2 regions of the Roseixanthobacter finlandensis genome follow, and region 1 is predicted to be linked to the other one. Evidence: riboswitches for the same ligand, from Rfam matches in the RefSeq annotation. Region 1 holds a riboswitch; the other holds the start of a gene.
What was found. Region 1 has a riboswitch for cobalamin ahead of cobU (bifunctional adenosylcobinamide kinase/adenosylcobinamide-phosphate guanylyltransferase). Riboswitches for the same ligand answer to the same signal wherever they lie in the genome.
Positions count from the first base shown of each region.

Region 2: another riboswitch for cobalamin. It lies ahead of V5G24_RS00605 (TonB-dependent receptor plug domain-containing protein); the one in region 1 lies ahead of cobU (bifunctional adenosylcobinamide kinase/adenosylcobinamide-phosphate guanylyltransferase).

Region 1 is NZ_CM195536.1:2,558,745-2,564,443, forward strand. Features, by position in the region: gene cysN (sulfate adenylyltransferase subunit CysN) at 1-24, shown strand, start outside; gene V5G24_RS11945 (hypothetical protein) at 31-225, opposite strand; gene cbiB (adenosylcobinamide-phosphate synthase CbiB) at 340-1,311, shown strand; gene V5G24_RS11955 (cobyric acid synthase) at 1,295-2,755, opposite strand; gene cobO (cob(I)yrinic acid a,c-diamide adenosyltransferase) at 2,755-3,381, opposite strand; gene cobU (bifunctional adenosylcobinamide kinase/adenosylcobinamide-phosphate guanylyltransferase) at 3,378-3,920, opposite strand; cobalamin riboswitch at 4,041-4,271, opposite strand; gene rfaE1 (D-glycero-beta-D-manno-heptose-7-phosphate kinase) at 4,316-5,699, opposite strand, start outside.
Region 2 is NZ_CM195536.1:97,487-103,185, reverse strand. Features, by position in the region: gene V5G24_RS00620 (ABC transporter ATP-binding protein) at 1-152, opposite strand, end outside; gene V5G24_RS00615 (FecCD family ABC transporter permease) at 149-1,156, opposite strand; gene V5G24_RS00610 (ABC transporter substrate-binding protein) at 1,153-1,998, opposite strand; gene V5G24_RS00605 (TonB-dependent receptor plug domain-containing protein) at 2,009-4,012, opposite strand; cobalamin riboswitch at 4,120-4,328, opposite strand; gene panE (2-dehydropantoate 2-reductase) at 4,399-5,319, opposite strand; gene V5G24_RS00595 (MATE family efflux transporter) at 5,383-5,699, opposite strand, start outside.

The DNA of each region.
Region 1 (5,699 bases):
GATGCTGGGGACTGGACCATCTAAAGTATATCATACCGCCGAAGCGCGGCCTGCCCCGTTTATTCCTGGCAGCGCTATAAAATCCGCGTCGACAAACAGGGGTTTCCTGCCGCCTTTCCGCGCCTCTTCGGCCGATGACACCGTCATTTCGACCGATTTTCCGGCGAGCCTCCCCAATAAGCGCGATTTCGGGTGATTTCGGCGAAGTTCGTCGGCTTCGCCCACTTTAGGACGCTCCCTCGTCCATGCACCGGCGAGGGGCTTTCCTCGCCCGCCGGCCTTGGTCTAAACCAGACCTGGGCGGCGCGCATGCGGCCCGCTACCAACGGGCTTGATCGCTTGACCTTCCTGCTGACTTTCCTGGCCCTCGCCATCGAGGCGTGGTTCGGCTATCCGGTCCGCCTGCTGAACCTGATCGGCCATCCGGTGATCTGGATCGGCCGGCTGATTTCCGCCCTCGACCTCGCCTGGAACCGGGCCGAGCTGAGTTTTGCCAAAAGGCGCATGCGGGGCGTGCTGGCGCTGGCGGTGCTGATCGCGAGCGCCGCCATTCCGGCCGCCCTCATCGCGGATGTGCTCGACCTGTTTCCCGGCGGCCTCATCCTCACCGCCATTGTCGGTTCTTCGCTGCTCGCCCGCCGCTCGCTCCATGAGCATGTGGCTGCGGTGGCGGAGGCGCTGGAGGTCCACGGGCTCGAAGCCGGACGCGCCACGGTCTCGCGCATTGTCGGCCGCGACCCGGCCCAGCTCGATGAAGCGGGCGTCACCCGCGCGGCCATCGAGAGCCTGGCGGAGAATTTTTCCGACGGCGTCGTGGCGCCGGCGTTCTGGATGGCGATGGCCGGCCTGCCCGGCATCGCCGCTTATAAGGCGATCAATACCGCCGACAGCATGATCGGCCATCGCACGGCGCGCCACGAGGCGTTCGGCTGGGCTTCGGCGCGGCTCGATGATCTGGTGAACCTGCCCGCCTCGCGCTTGTCCGGCCTGCTGATCATCGCCGCCGCAGCCTTCATGCAGGGGGCATCGCCCATGGGAGCATGGCGCGCGGTGCGGCGTGATTCGGGCAAGCACCGTTCCCCCAATGCCGGATGGCCGGAAGCGGCGATGGCGGGCGCCCTCGGCATCGCCATCGCCGGGCCGCGCACCTATGCGGGCGTGCCCGCCGACCTGCCCTTCATGGGCGACGGCCGGCGCGAGATCGGCGCCGCCGACATTCGCTCCGCGTTATATCTCTATCGGATCGCGAGCCGCCTGCTCATGGGCCTTGCCCTGTTCTGCGCGGTGCTGGTGGTCATCGCGCGAGGCTGAGCAGGAGGTCGAGGTCGAGATGGGCTTCCAGATGCGCGGCGAGCGCATCCAGGGTCTCGTCCACCTGCGCCTCGTAGGAGATTTGCGGCGCGCCGGCCCCCAGCGCAGCGAGCCAGGCGGCGCGCTGGGCATCGTCCGCGAACAGCCCGTGCACATAGCTGCCCATGATGCGCCCATCCGGCGAGGTGGCGCCATCCGCATCGCCGGTGGCGAGGCGCGCGAAGGGGCGGGTCGTGTCCGCGCCCGTGGTCTGCCCCATGTGCATCTCATAGCCCGCGAACGGGGCCTGAAGGCACGATTGCCCGGCCACGGCGACCAGGCGCTTCTCGCCCGAGAGAATGGTTTCCACATCCAGCAGGCCGAGCCCCTCGGCCTGGCCCGGTGGGCCCTCGATGCCGTCGGGATCGTCCACCCAGCGCCCGAGCATCTGATAGCCGCCGCACAGGCCGAGCACCCGCCCGCCGCGCCGGGCATGGGCGATGATGTCGTGGTGCAGCCCGCCTGATTTTAGCGCCGCGAGATCGGAAACCGTGGCCTTGGAGCCGATCAGCAGGACGAGGCTGATATCCACCGGCAGGCTCTCGCCCGGCCGCAGGCGCACCACCTCCACCGCCGGCTCGGCATCCAGCGGGTCGAGATCGTCGAAATTGGACACATGGGGCAGGATCGGCACGGCGATCCGCACCTTGGCGTGCGGCTTTGCCGGCGGCGGCCCCTGGAGCGCCAGCGCGTCTTCCGCCGGCAGGCGGGCGGCGGCGGGGAAATGCGGGATCAGGCCGAGCGCCGCCCAGCCGGTGTGCTGCGCCACCAGCGCCATGCCGTCGGCGAACAAGGCGGGATCGCCCCGGAACTTGTTCACCACGAAGCCGGCGATCAGCGCGGCATCCTCGATAGCCAGCACCGTCTTGGTGCCGACGAGGCTCGCGATGACGCCGCCCCGGTCGATGTCGCCGATCAGCACCACCGGCACGTCGGCGGCGCGGGCGAAGCCCATGTTGGCGATGTCGTTGCGGCGCAGATTGACTTCCGAGGCGCTCCCCGCCCCTTCCACCAACACGAGGTCGGCCTCGCCCTTCAGCCGCGCGAAGCTCTCCAGCACGGCGGGCATGAGGCTTTGCTTCAGGCCCTGGTAGGCGCTGGCCTTGGCGTTGGTGAGCACCCGGCCCTGCACCACCACCTGCGCGCCCACATCGCTCTGCGGCTTCAGCAGCACCGGGTTCATGTGCACGCTCAAGGGCACCCGCGCCGCGCGGGCCTGAAGCGCCTGCGCGCGGCCGATCTCGCCGCCATCTTCGGTGACGGCGGCATTGTTCGACATGTTCTGCGGCTTGAACGGCCGCACGCGCAGCCCGCGATTGGCGAACGCGCGGGCAAGGCCGGCGACCAGCAGGCTCTTGCCCACGTCGGAGCCGGTGCCCTGGAACATCAGCGCGCGGGCGGCCATCAGAATTCGATGCCGGCCTGCGCCTTCACGCCGGCGGAAAAGTGATGCTTCACCAATCCCATCTCGGTCACGAGGTCGGCGGCCTCCAGAAGCTCCGGCTTGGCGTTGCGGCCGGTGACCACCACGTGCAGGTCCGGCCGGCGCGCCTTCAGTGTCGCCACCACGTCGGCGAGATCGAGATAGCCGTAGCGCAAGGCGATGTTGAGTTCGTCCAGCACGATCAGGGACAGGCTCTCGTCCGCCAGCAATTCGCGCGCCTTGTCGAAGGCCCGCGCGGCGGCGGCGGTGTCGCGGGCGAGATCCTGGGTCTCCCAGGTGAAGCCTTCGCCCATGGTGTGCCAGCGCACGCGATCGCCGAACGCCGCGAAGGCGTCCTTCTCGCCGGTGTGCCAGGCGCCCTTGATGAATTGCACCACGCCCACCTTCCGCCCATAGCCGAGCATGCGCAGCGCCAGCCCGAAGGCGGCCGTGCTCTTGCCCTTGCCGGGGCCGGTGTGGACGATCAGCAATCCCTTCTCCAGGGTCTTTTCCGCCACCTCGGCATCCTGCACCGCCTTGCGCTTGGCCATCTTCTCGCGATGGCGGGCGGCCTGCGCGTCGAGGCCGGTTTCGGTTTCATCGCTCATCGGGGCGTGTCCTTCACGATCATGGGCAGTCCGGCGACCATGAAGATCACTTCATGGGCCATGGCGGCCATGCGTTGGTTGAGCCGGCCGGCGGCGTCGCGAAACCGGCGGGCGAGGGCATTGTCGGGCACGATGCCGAGCCCCACTTCGTTCGCCACCAGCACGCTCAGCCCGGTGCGGGCGGTGATGGCTTCCACGAGGCGATCTTCCTCCGCCGCGAGATCGTGTTCGGCCAGCATGTGGTTGGTGAGCCACAAGGTGAGGCAATCCAGCAGCAGCGGCGTGTCGGGCGGCAGGGCGCGCACGCGGTCGGCGGCGTCGAACGGCGCGTCGTGGGAGATCCAGCGCACATCGCGCCGCGCCTGGTGCAGGCGGATGCGCTCGCTCATTTCGGCATCGAAGGCCTGTGCCGTCGCCACATAAGCGAAGGGCGGCGTGGCGGCTTCCACCCGCTGTTCGGCATGATGGCTCTTGCCGGAGCGCGCGCCGCCGAGCACCAGCACGATCCGGCCCCGCGCGCCGGCCGCGATCGCGCTCAAGCGGGCACCTCGGATCCCCGAAGGCGATGAAAATGCAGGGCATTGGCCGCAGTGCGCGGACCGAACATCAAACCCTCTCCCTGGCCCTCCCTCCGAGAGCCGGCATGTGGCGCCCGCGAAACGGGCTGTGCGTCCTCGGCAGGTCTCCTGGCTTGCGGATAGGTCTGCTGGCTCGCGGATAGCGCCCCTGGCTCGCAGACCCGTGCGCCCCCACCCTTCCCGAGGCTGGCCCCAGTGGTTCGTGGGTTTGCTCTCCGCCGACAGTTGCGGGGGCAGCCGCGGCATAAGGAGAAACCCTCCCGCACCGCGTTCCCTTTTGATCCCGAAGGAACCGACGACGCGCCGACTATAAGCCCGCAGCCCCGCGCCGCAACCGCCCACGGCTGCGCGCGATGTCAGCTCCGGGCTTTCGCCACCAGCGTCGAGGTGGATTGGCCCGGCGTCAGATCGGCGAGCACCAGCTTTCCGCCATTGGCGATGACGATGTCGGCGCCGACCACATCCTCGGGCTTGTAATCCGCCCCCTTCACCAGCACGTCCGGCAACAGGGCCGTGATGATCTCCAGCGGGGTGTCCTCCTCGAACAGGACCACCAGATCCACGCAGCGCATGGCGCCGATGACCCGCGCGCGGGCCGTCTCGTCCTGAAGCGGGCGCGTCGGGCCCTTGAGGCGGCGCACCGAGGCGTCGGTGTTGAGCCCCACGACCAGGCGGTCGCCCTGGGCGGCCGCCGCTTCCAGCATGCCCACATGGCCGGGATGCAGCAGATCGAAACAGCCATTGGTGAAGACGATGCGCGCGCCGCTGGCCCGCCAGCGATCGATGATGGTGCGCGCCTTGTCCCGCGCCACCAGCGCGCCGGCCGGCTCCAGCTGGGGAACCGAGCGATGCAGCGCGGCGGTGAGTTCCGCGCGCGTCACCACCGCCGTTCCGAGCTTGGCCACGGCAATGGCGGCGGCCGCATTGGCGACCGGCACGCTCGCTTCCAGGGCGAGCCCGCAGGCCAGCGACAAAGCGAGCGCCGCCAGCGCCGTATCGCCGGCGCCGGACACATCGAACACCTCGCGCGCCTCGGCCGGCACATGGAGCACGGTGCCGTTGCGGCGCCAGAGCGTCATGCCCTTTTCCGCCCGGGTGACCAGCACATCGCCGCCGAACTGGGCGCTCGCCGCCTGCGCGGCACGCTCGGCGTCGGCATCGGTCTCGTCCGGCAGGCCGGTGGCCTCGCTCAATTCGCGCCGGTTGGGCGTCACCAAAGTCGCGCCGCGATAGGCCTCGAAGGTGCGGCGCTTGGGATCGACGATCACCGGCACGCCGAGCGTCCGCGCCTCGGCCAGCACGGCGGCGACCACACGGTCGCCGAGCACGCCCTTGGCATAATCGGAGAGCACCACCACCGAACAGCTGGCCATGGCGCGGCTTGCGGCCGCGATCAGAGCGTCCTCGACGGCGGCGGACGGCGGGGAAGACATTTCGGCATCAATGCGGACGATCTGCTGGCGCCCGCTCATCACCCGCGTCTTGGTGACCGTGGGGCGGGTGGCGTCCACCACCAGGCCGGACAGGTCGATCAGCGCATAAGGGGCGAGCGCGGAGCGCAGTTGGTCGGCTTCCCCATCGGCCCCGACCAGCCCCACGAGGCGGATCGGCGCGCCCATGGCGGCGGCGTTCGCCGCGACGTTCGCCGCCCCGCCGGGCACGATGCGTTCCGCGCCATGCAGCAGCACCGGCACCGGCGCCTCGGGCGAGATGCGCGAAACCGAGCCGAGGATGTAGCGA
Region 2 (5,699 bases), 2.5 Mb from region 1:
AGCCCGCACAGCGCGCGCAGCAGCGAGGTTTTCCCAGCGCCGTTGGGGCCGATGAGTCCCAGCAGCTCGCCCGGCTGCGCCTTCAGGGAGAAATCGCGCACCACGCGGGCCTTGCCGCGCGCGACGCTGACCTGGAGCACGTCGAGGATCATTCGCCCTCCACTTTCAGGCGCCGCAGCATGGCCAGAAAGAAGGGCGCGCCGATGATGGCCGTGACCACGCCGAGCTTCAGCTCAGGCCGGGTCGGGATAAGCCGCACGGCGATGTCGGCGCCAAGGGTCAGCGCCGCGCCGGCAAGCCCGCTCAGCAGAAGCAGGCGGCCCGGCCGGTTCCCCGCCAGCGGCCGCATCAGATGGGGCACCACCAGCCCGACGAAGCCGATCGCGCCAGCCACCGCGACGCTCGCGCCCACCGCCGCCGCGGCGCCCCCCACCACCAGCAGCCGCGTGCGCGACAGGGAGAAGCCGAGGCTGGTCGCCGTGTCCTCGCCCAGTGTCAGCGCATCCAAAGCGGGGCCGGTGGCGAGCACGAGGCCCCATCCCACCATCATGAAGGGCAGTGCCAGCGCCACATGCACAAGGCTGCGGTCGGACAAGGAGCCCATGAGCCAGAACACCACTTCCAGCGCCGCATAGGGGCTGGGCGCGAGATTGAGGGCGAGCGCGGTGAGGGCCCCGGTCAGGCTGTTGAGCGCGACGCCGGCGAGGATCAGGGTCGCCGTGGCCACCCCCCGGCGCGCCAGCATCAGCAGGAAGGCGGTGGCGATGCCCGCGCCGATGAGGCCGCCGAGCGGAAGCGCGAGGGCGAAGCTGGCCGACAGGCCGAAATAAAACGCCACCACCGCGCCGAGCGCCGCCGCGCCCGATACGCCGACCACGCCGGGGTCGGCCAAGGGATTGCGCATGAGCCCCTGGAGCGCGGCGCCGGTGATGCCGAGGCTGAAGCCCACCGTGGCGCCGAGGATGGCGCGCGGCAGCCGCAGTTCCGACAGCACGAGCGCCGGCAGGCTTGCACGTCCGGCGATCAGGTCGGCGAGGGCGGCGGAGATATCGAGGGTCGAATAGCCGATCGCCGCCGAGGCCGCGAACAGCGCCAGGACCAGGACGGCGAGGGCGGCCACAAGCGCGGCGTGGCCGGGATGCGCGCGCGCCGTCATCGCGCCATGCCGATGCGCGTGCCCGCCAGGCGATTGGCCGCGAGGCGCTGCGCCGCTTGCGCGAGTTCGGGACCCGCGCAGGTCCAAAGTCGGATGGGCAGGGACAGCGTGCGCCCCTGCGCCGCGAACGGCGCGAGGGCGGGATGGTGCAGGAGGTCGTCGGCCAGCGAGGGCGGGGCATCCGCGCCGCCGTTGATCACCAGCAGGTCCGGCTGAGCCTCGACGATCTCCTCCAGATTGAGCTGGCCGAGGCGGTCGGTGGAGAGCCGCGCGGCGAGATTCTCGTAGCCGGCGCGCCCGAGGATTTCGTCGACGATGGAGCCGCGCCCGGCGGTGAAGCCGTTCGGCCGCAGCACGATCGCGGAGGCGCGATGCGCGGGCACCGGCGGCAGGCTGGCGAAATCCTTTTGCATGGCGGCGATCATCGCTTCCCCCCGCGCCGGTTCGCCGATGTGGTCCGCGACGGTTCGGATCTGGGCATAGGCCTCTTCCAGGCTGGCCGGCACGCCCAGTTCCAGGATCGGGACGCCGAGATGCTTCAGCATGGCGGTGGTGGTGCGGGTGGTGAAGGCGCCGACGATGACGAGATCGGGCGCGAGCGGCACGATTTCCTCGGCGAGGCCCCGGTTCACCGGGACCCGTTTTGCGAGATCGGCGACATTGGAGCTGCGCGGGTCGCGCGCCAGATAGGTCACCGAGGCGACCTTGTCCGGATCGGCGAGGCGCAGCACCAGTTCATCGGCGCACAGATTGAGCGACGCGATCCGCGCGGGCTTCTGCTCCCCCGCGAAGGCGGGCGCGCAGAGCAGCAGAAAAGCGAGCAGGCCCGCAGCGCGTTTCATTCCGTCCGCCTCAATAGGTGAATTTGAGGCCGCCATAGGCCCCGAAACCGGGGGCAAGGAAGCCGTTCGGGTTCTGGTAGGTCTGGTCGAACAGATTGTCGATGCGCCCGAACAGGGTGGCCTGCTTTGTCAGGGCGTAATTCGCCGCCACGTTCACCACGGTGTAGCCCGGCTGGTCGATATAATCGCTGGTGAGGCGCACGATATCCCACCAGGCGGAAGCATAGATCAGCGTGGCGGAGAGATTGAGCTCGTCCGTGGGGTTCCAGTCCGCGGTGACGCTGACCTTGTTGTTCGGCCGCCGCAACGGGGTGCAGGAGGTGTCGGTCAGCGGCGCGCAGGCGGCGCCGAACGAGGTGTCGGGCGGCATGTAGCCCACGGCCTCGGTATAGGTGTAGTCCACCCGCAGCTTCAGCCGGTCAGTCACCGCGAAGGCGACGAAGGTTTCCGCGCCCTGGGTCGTGGCGCTGGAGATGTTGACGTTCTGGTAGGTCACCGGGTCGTAGCTGATGAGATTGGTGATGTCGTTGTGGAAATAGGTGGCGCCGAACGTCACCCGCCCGCCGAACACCTCCTGCTCGAAGCCGATGTCATAGCCCGTGCTCTCCTCCGGCTTCAGCTCCGCATTGCCGTAATTGGGGGCATAGAGCTGGTACAGCGAGGGCGCCTTGAAGCCGGTGCCGTAGCTGCCTTTCAGCGTGGTTCCCGTCTCGGGAATGAGGAAGCCGGGCGCAAGGCGATAGGTGGAATGATCGCCGAACGTGTCGTCGCTGTCGAAGCGGATGTTGGCGGCGCCGAAGAAGCGATCCCCCAGCTTGCCCTGGAGTTCCGCATAGGCGCCGGTGTCACCGGTGCTCGCGGAAAGGTCGGTATATTGGGTGGACGAGGTCATCGCTTCGTTGCGCCGCTCCACGCCCACCAGCAGGTTCTGCCCCGGCGCGAAGGCGAGGTTCGAGCGCAGATAATAGGTCTGCCGGTCGCCGTCATACTGGCCGTTCACCGAGGTGTTCGGCCCGGTGGTGGGGTTGGACGAGGTCATGGCGCTGACGCCGAACGTGGTGTTAAGCGCGCCGTCGAGCGCGGTCCACACGCCCTCGCCCTTGGTGAAGAACATGCTGGCGAGGCTGGTGGAGCGCTCGGCGGCGGGAAGGCCCTCGTAGAGCGGGGGCGGATAGACATCCGGCGTATAGGCGAGCCGGCTGTCGATGTAGCGGGCGACGAAATTGACCGCGAACGCATCGCTCATCTGGAAATCGAGGCGGGTCGAATAGGTCCAGTTGTCGTAGGCGTTCGCATTGATCGGATAGCCCGGCGGCACGATGCCGGGCGGAGTCACCGGGATTTCAGTCGAGGAAAAATGGGTGACGTTGAAGGAATAGCCCACCTTCTCCGTCGAGCCGCTCAGCCCCGCCGCCTGGTTGAAGGTGCCGAGCGCGCCGCCTTCCACGAAGCCGAACACCTTCGCCGGGCCCTCGCCTTTCTTGGTGGTGATCGAGATCACGCCGCCGATCGCGTCCGAGCCGTAGAGGCCGCTCTGGGGGCCGCGCAGCACCTCGATGCGGGCAAGATCGGTGGCGAGCAATTGGCCGAAATCGAAGGCGCCGTTGGGGGTCGAGGGATTGCCCGCGTCGATGCCATCCACCAGCACCTTCACATGGTTGGAATTGGTGCCGCGGATGAACACCGAGGTCTGCCCGCCCGGCCCGCCGGTCTGCACCACATTGAGCCCCGGAAGGGACTGAAGCACTTGGGGAACGGTGCGCAATTGCTGGCGCTCGATATCCTCGGCGGTGACGACGCTGACGGAGGAGGCCACCTGGTCCGCCGGCGTCGGCATGCCTGTCGCGCTCACCACCACCTCGGGCAGGTCGATGGATTGCGATGCGCCATCGGCGGGGGGCGCCGACTGGGCGTAGGCGGCGCAGGAGGCGGAGGAGAGAATCAGGGCGGCGAGCATGGGGCGGCGGGCGGCGCGCGCGGCGCGGCGAACGGGAAAAATTACGGCGGACGGCATTTGGGCCTCAGCGGGACGAGTGGTCCGTCACCGCGAACGAGGCCTCCATGCGGCGAGGATGCCGCAGGGAACAACCACCATCAGGACACCCCGCCCAATGTGCACGCGCGTGACCACGGCTGACGGCAGGTCTCCTGGCTCGCGGGTCAGTGCCCAACTCGTCGCCTTCCCAGGCCCAGGGCCCAGTGGCTGATGACGATGGACTCGCCGCTTACAGTTGCGGGGGCAGCCGCGGCTTCGCCAACCCCCGCTGCCAGGTGCCGACTCACCGCGTTCCCTTTTGATCCCCAAGGGGAACCGTCGTCGTAACGGTAGACGCAGGGCGATCGGACCGTCAAGCCGGACGGGGTGCCAAGCGGCGTGATCCATCCTTCGGGTGGTCCTCCTCAGGCCTGCGCGCGCCGGTTCTCGTACAGTTTCAGCGCGACACCGACTGCCTCCAGCAGCGGCGTCGGCGTTGCGCTGGCGCGGGCACGGGCGATGAGATCGCCGATGATCTGGTCGGCCTCCACCGCATGGCCCTGGTTGAGATCGCGATACAAGGACGAGGTCATGGGCGAGCCATCCGCCGTCAGCTGCGCCCGGGTCTCGGTGAGAAACGCCGGGCGCGGGGCGTATCCCGCCGCGTGGGCGATCGCGGCGCACTCGGCCACGATGGCGAGCGCGATAGCCTTGCCGCCCGCCGCTGCCACTTCGCCAATGCTGCCGCGCATCAGGCAGGTGATGGCGCCGAGGCTCGCGAGGAACACCCATTTCTCCCACATGTCGAGCAGGATGGCGTCCGAGAGGCGGGCGTCGAATCCGACGCCTTGCATCACCCCGTCGAGGGCGAGGATGCGCGCCGAGCGCGTGCCGTCGGTTTCGCCATAGGTCAGTTGATGCAGCGGGCTCATCTGCACGATGCGCCCCTCTTCGTCGATGCGGCCCATGATTTTGCAGACGCCGCCAAGCAGCCGCCCGGCCCCGAAGCGGGCGGCCAGCAGATCCATGTGCCGCATGCCGTTGAGCACCGGCAGGATCATGGTGTCGGGGCCGATCGCCGGGGCGACGTCGGCGAGCGCTGCGTCCAGGGCGAACGCCTTCACCGACAGCAGCACGAGATCATAGGGCCCCGCGATCTGATCCGCGGTGACGATGGAGGGGTGAAGCGTCGCATCGCCGGTGGGGCTGACGATCTGGAGGCCGCGTGCGCGCAGGCGCTCGGCGCGCTTGGCACGCACGAGGAAGGTCACGTCGCGCCCCGCCTGGGCAAGGCGTCCGCCGAAATAGCCGCCGGTCGCGCCGGCCCCAACCACGAGAATGCGCATCATGTGCTCCGATGAACCGCCCATAAGGGGCGCGATCAGGGTGAAACCGTCAAGATAACGCCTTTAGCGAAACCAGGAACCCGAGGCGACCGAAACGCCCACCACAGCCCCATAGGACAACAGTCCGCAGGCATAGACCGCGAACAGCCAATGCAGCGAGCCCGTGACCGAAAGCGCGAGCGCGCCGCCGCCCACGGCAATGGCCATGCGCAGCAGGCCGGCGACGAGGGGCCAGCCGAGGCGGCCGGCGCCCTGGGAGGCGAAATAAAGCGTCATGCCGAGCCCGAAGAAGCCGAAGAACGGCCCGACCGTGCGCAGATAGAGGGTGCCCACCGCCAGCATCTCGGGCGTCGCGTCGAACAGGCCCAGCCATGCGGCGG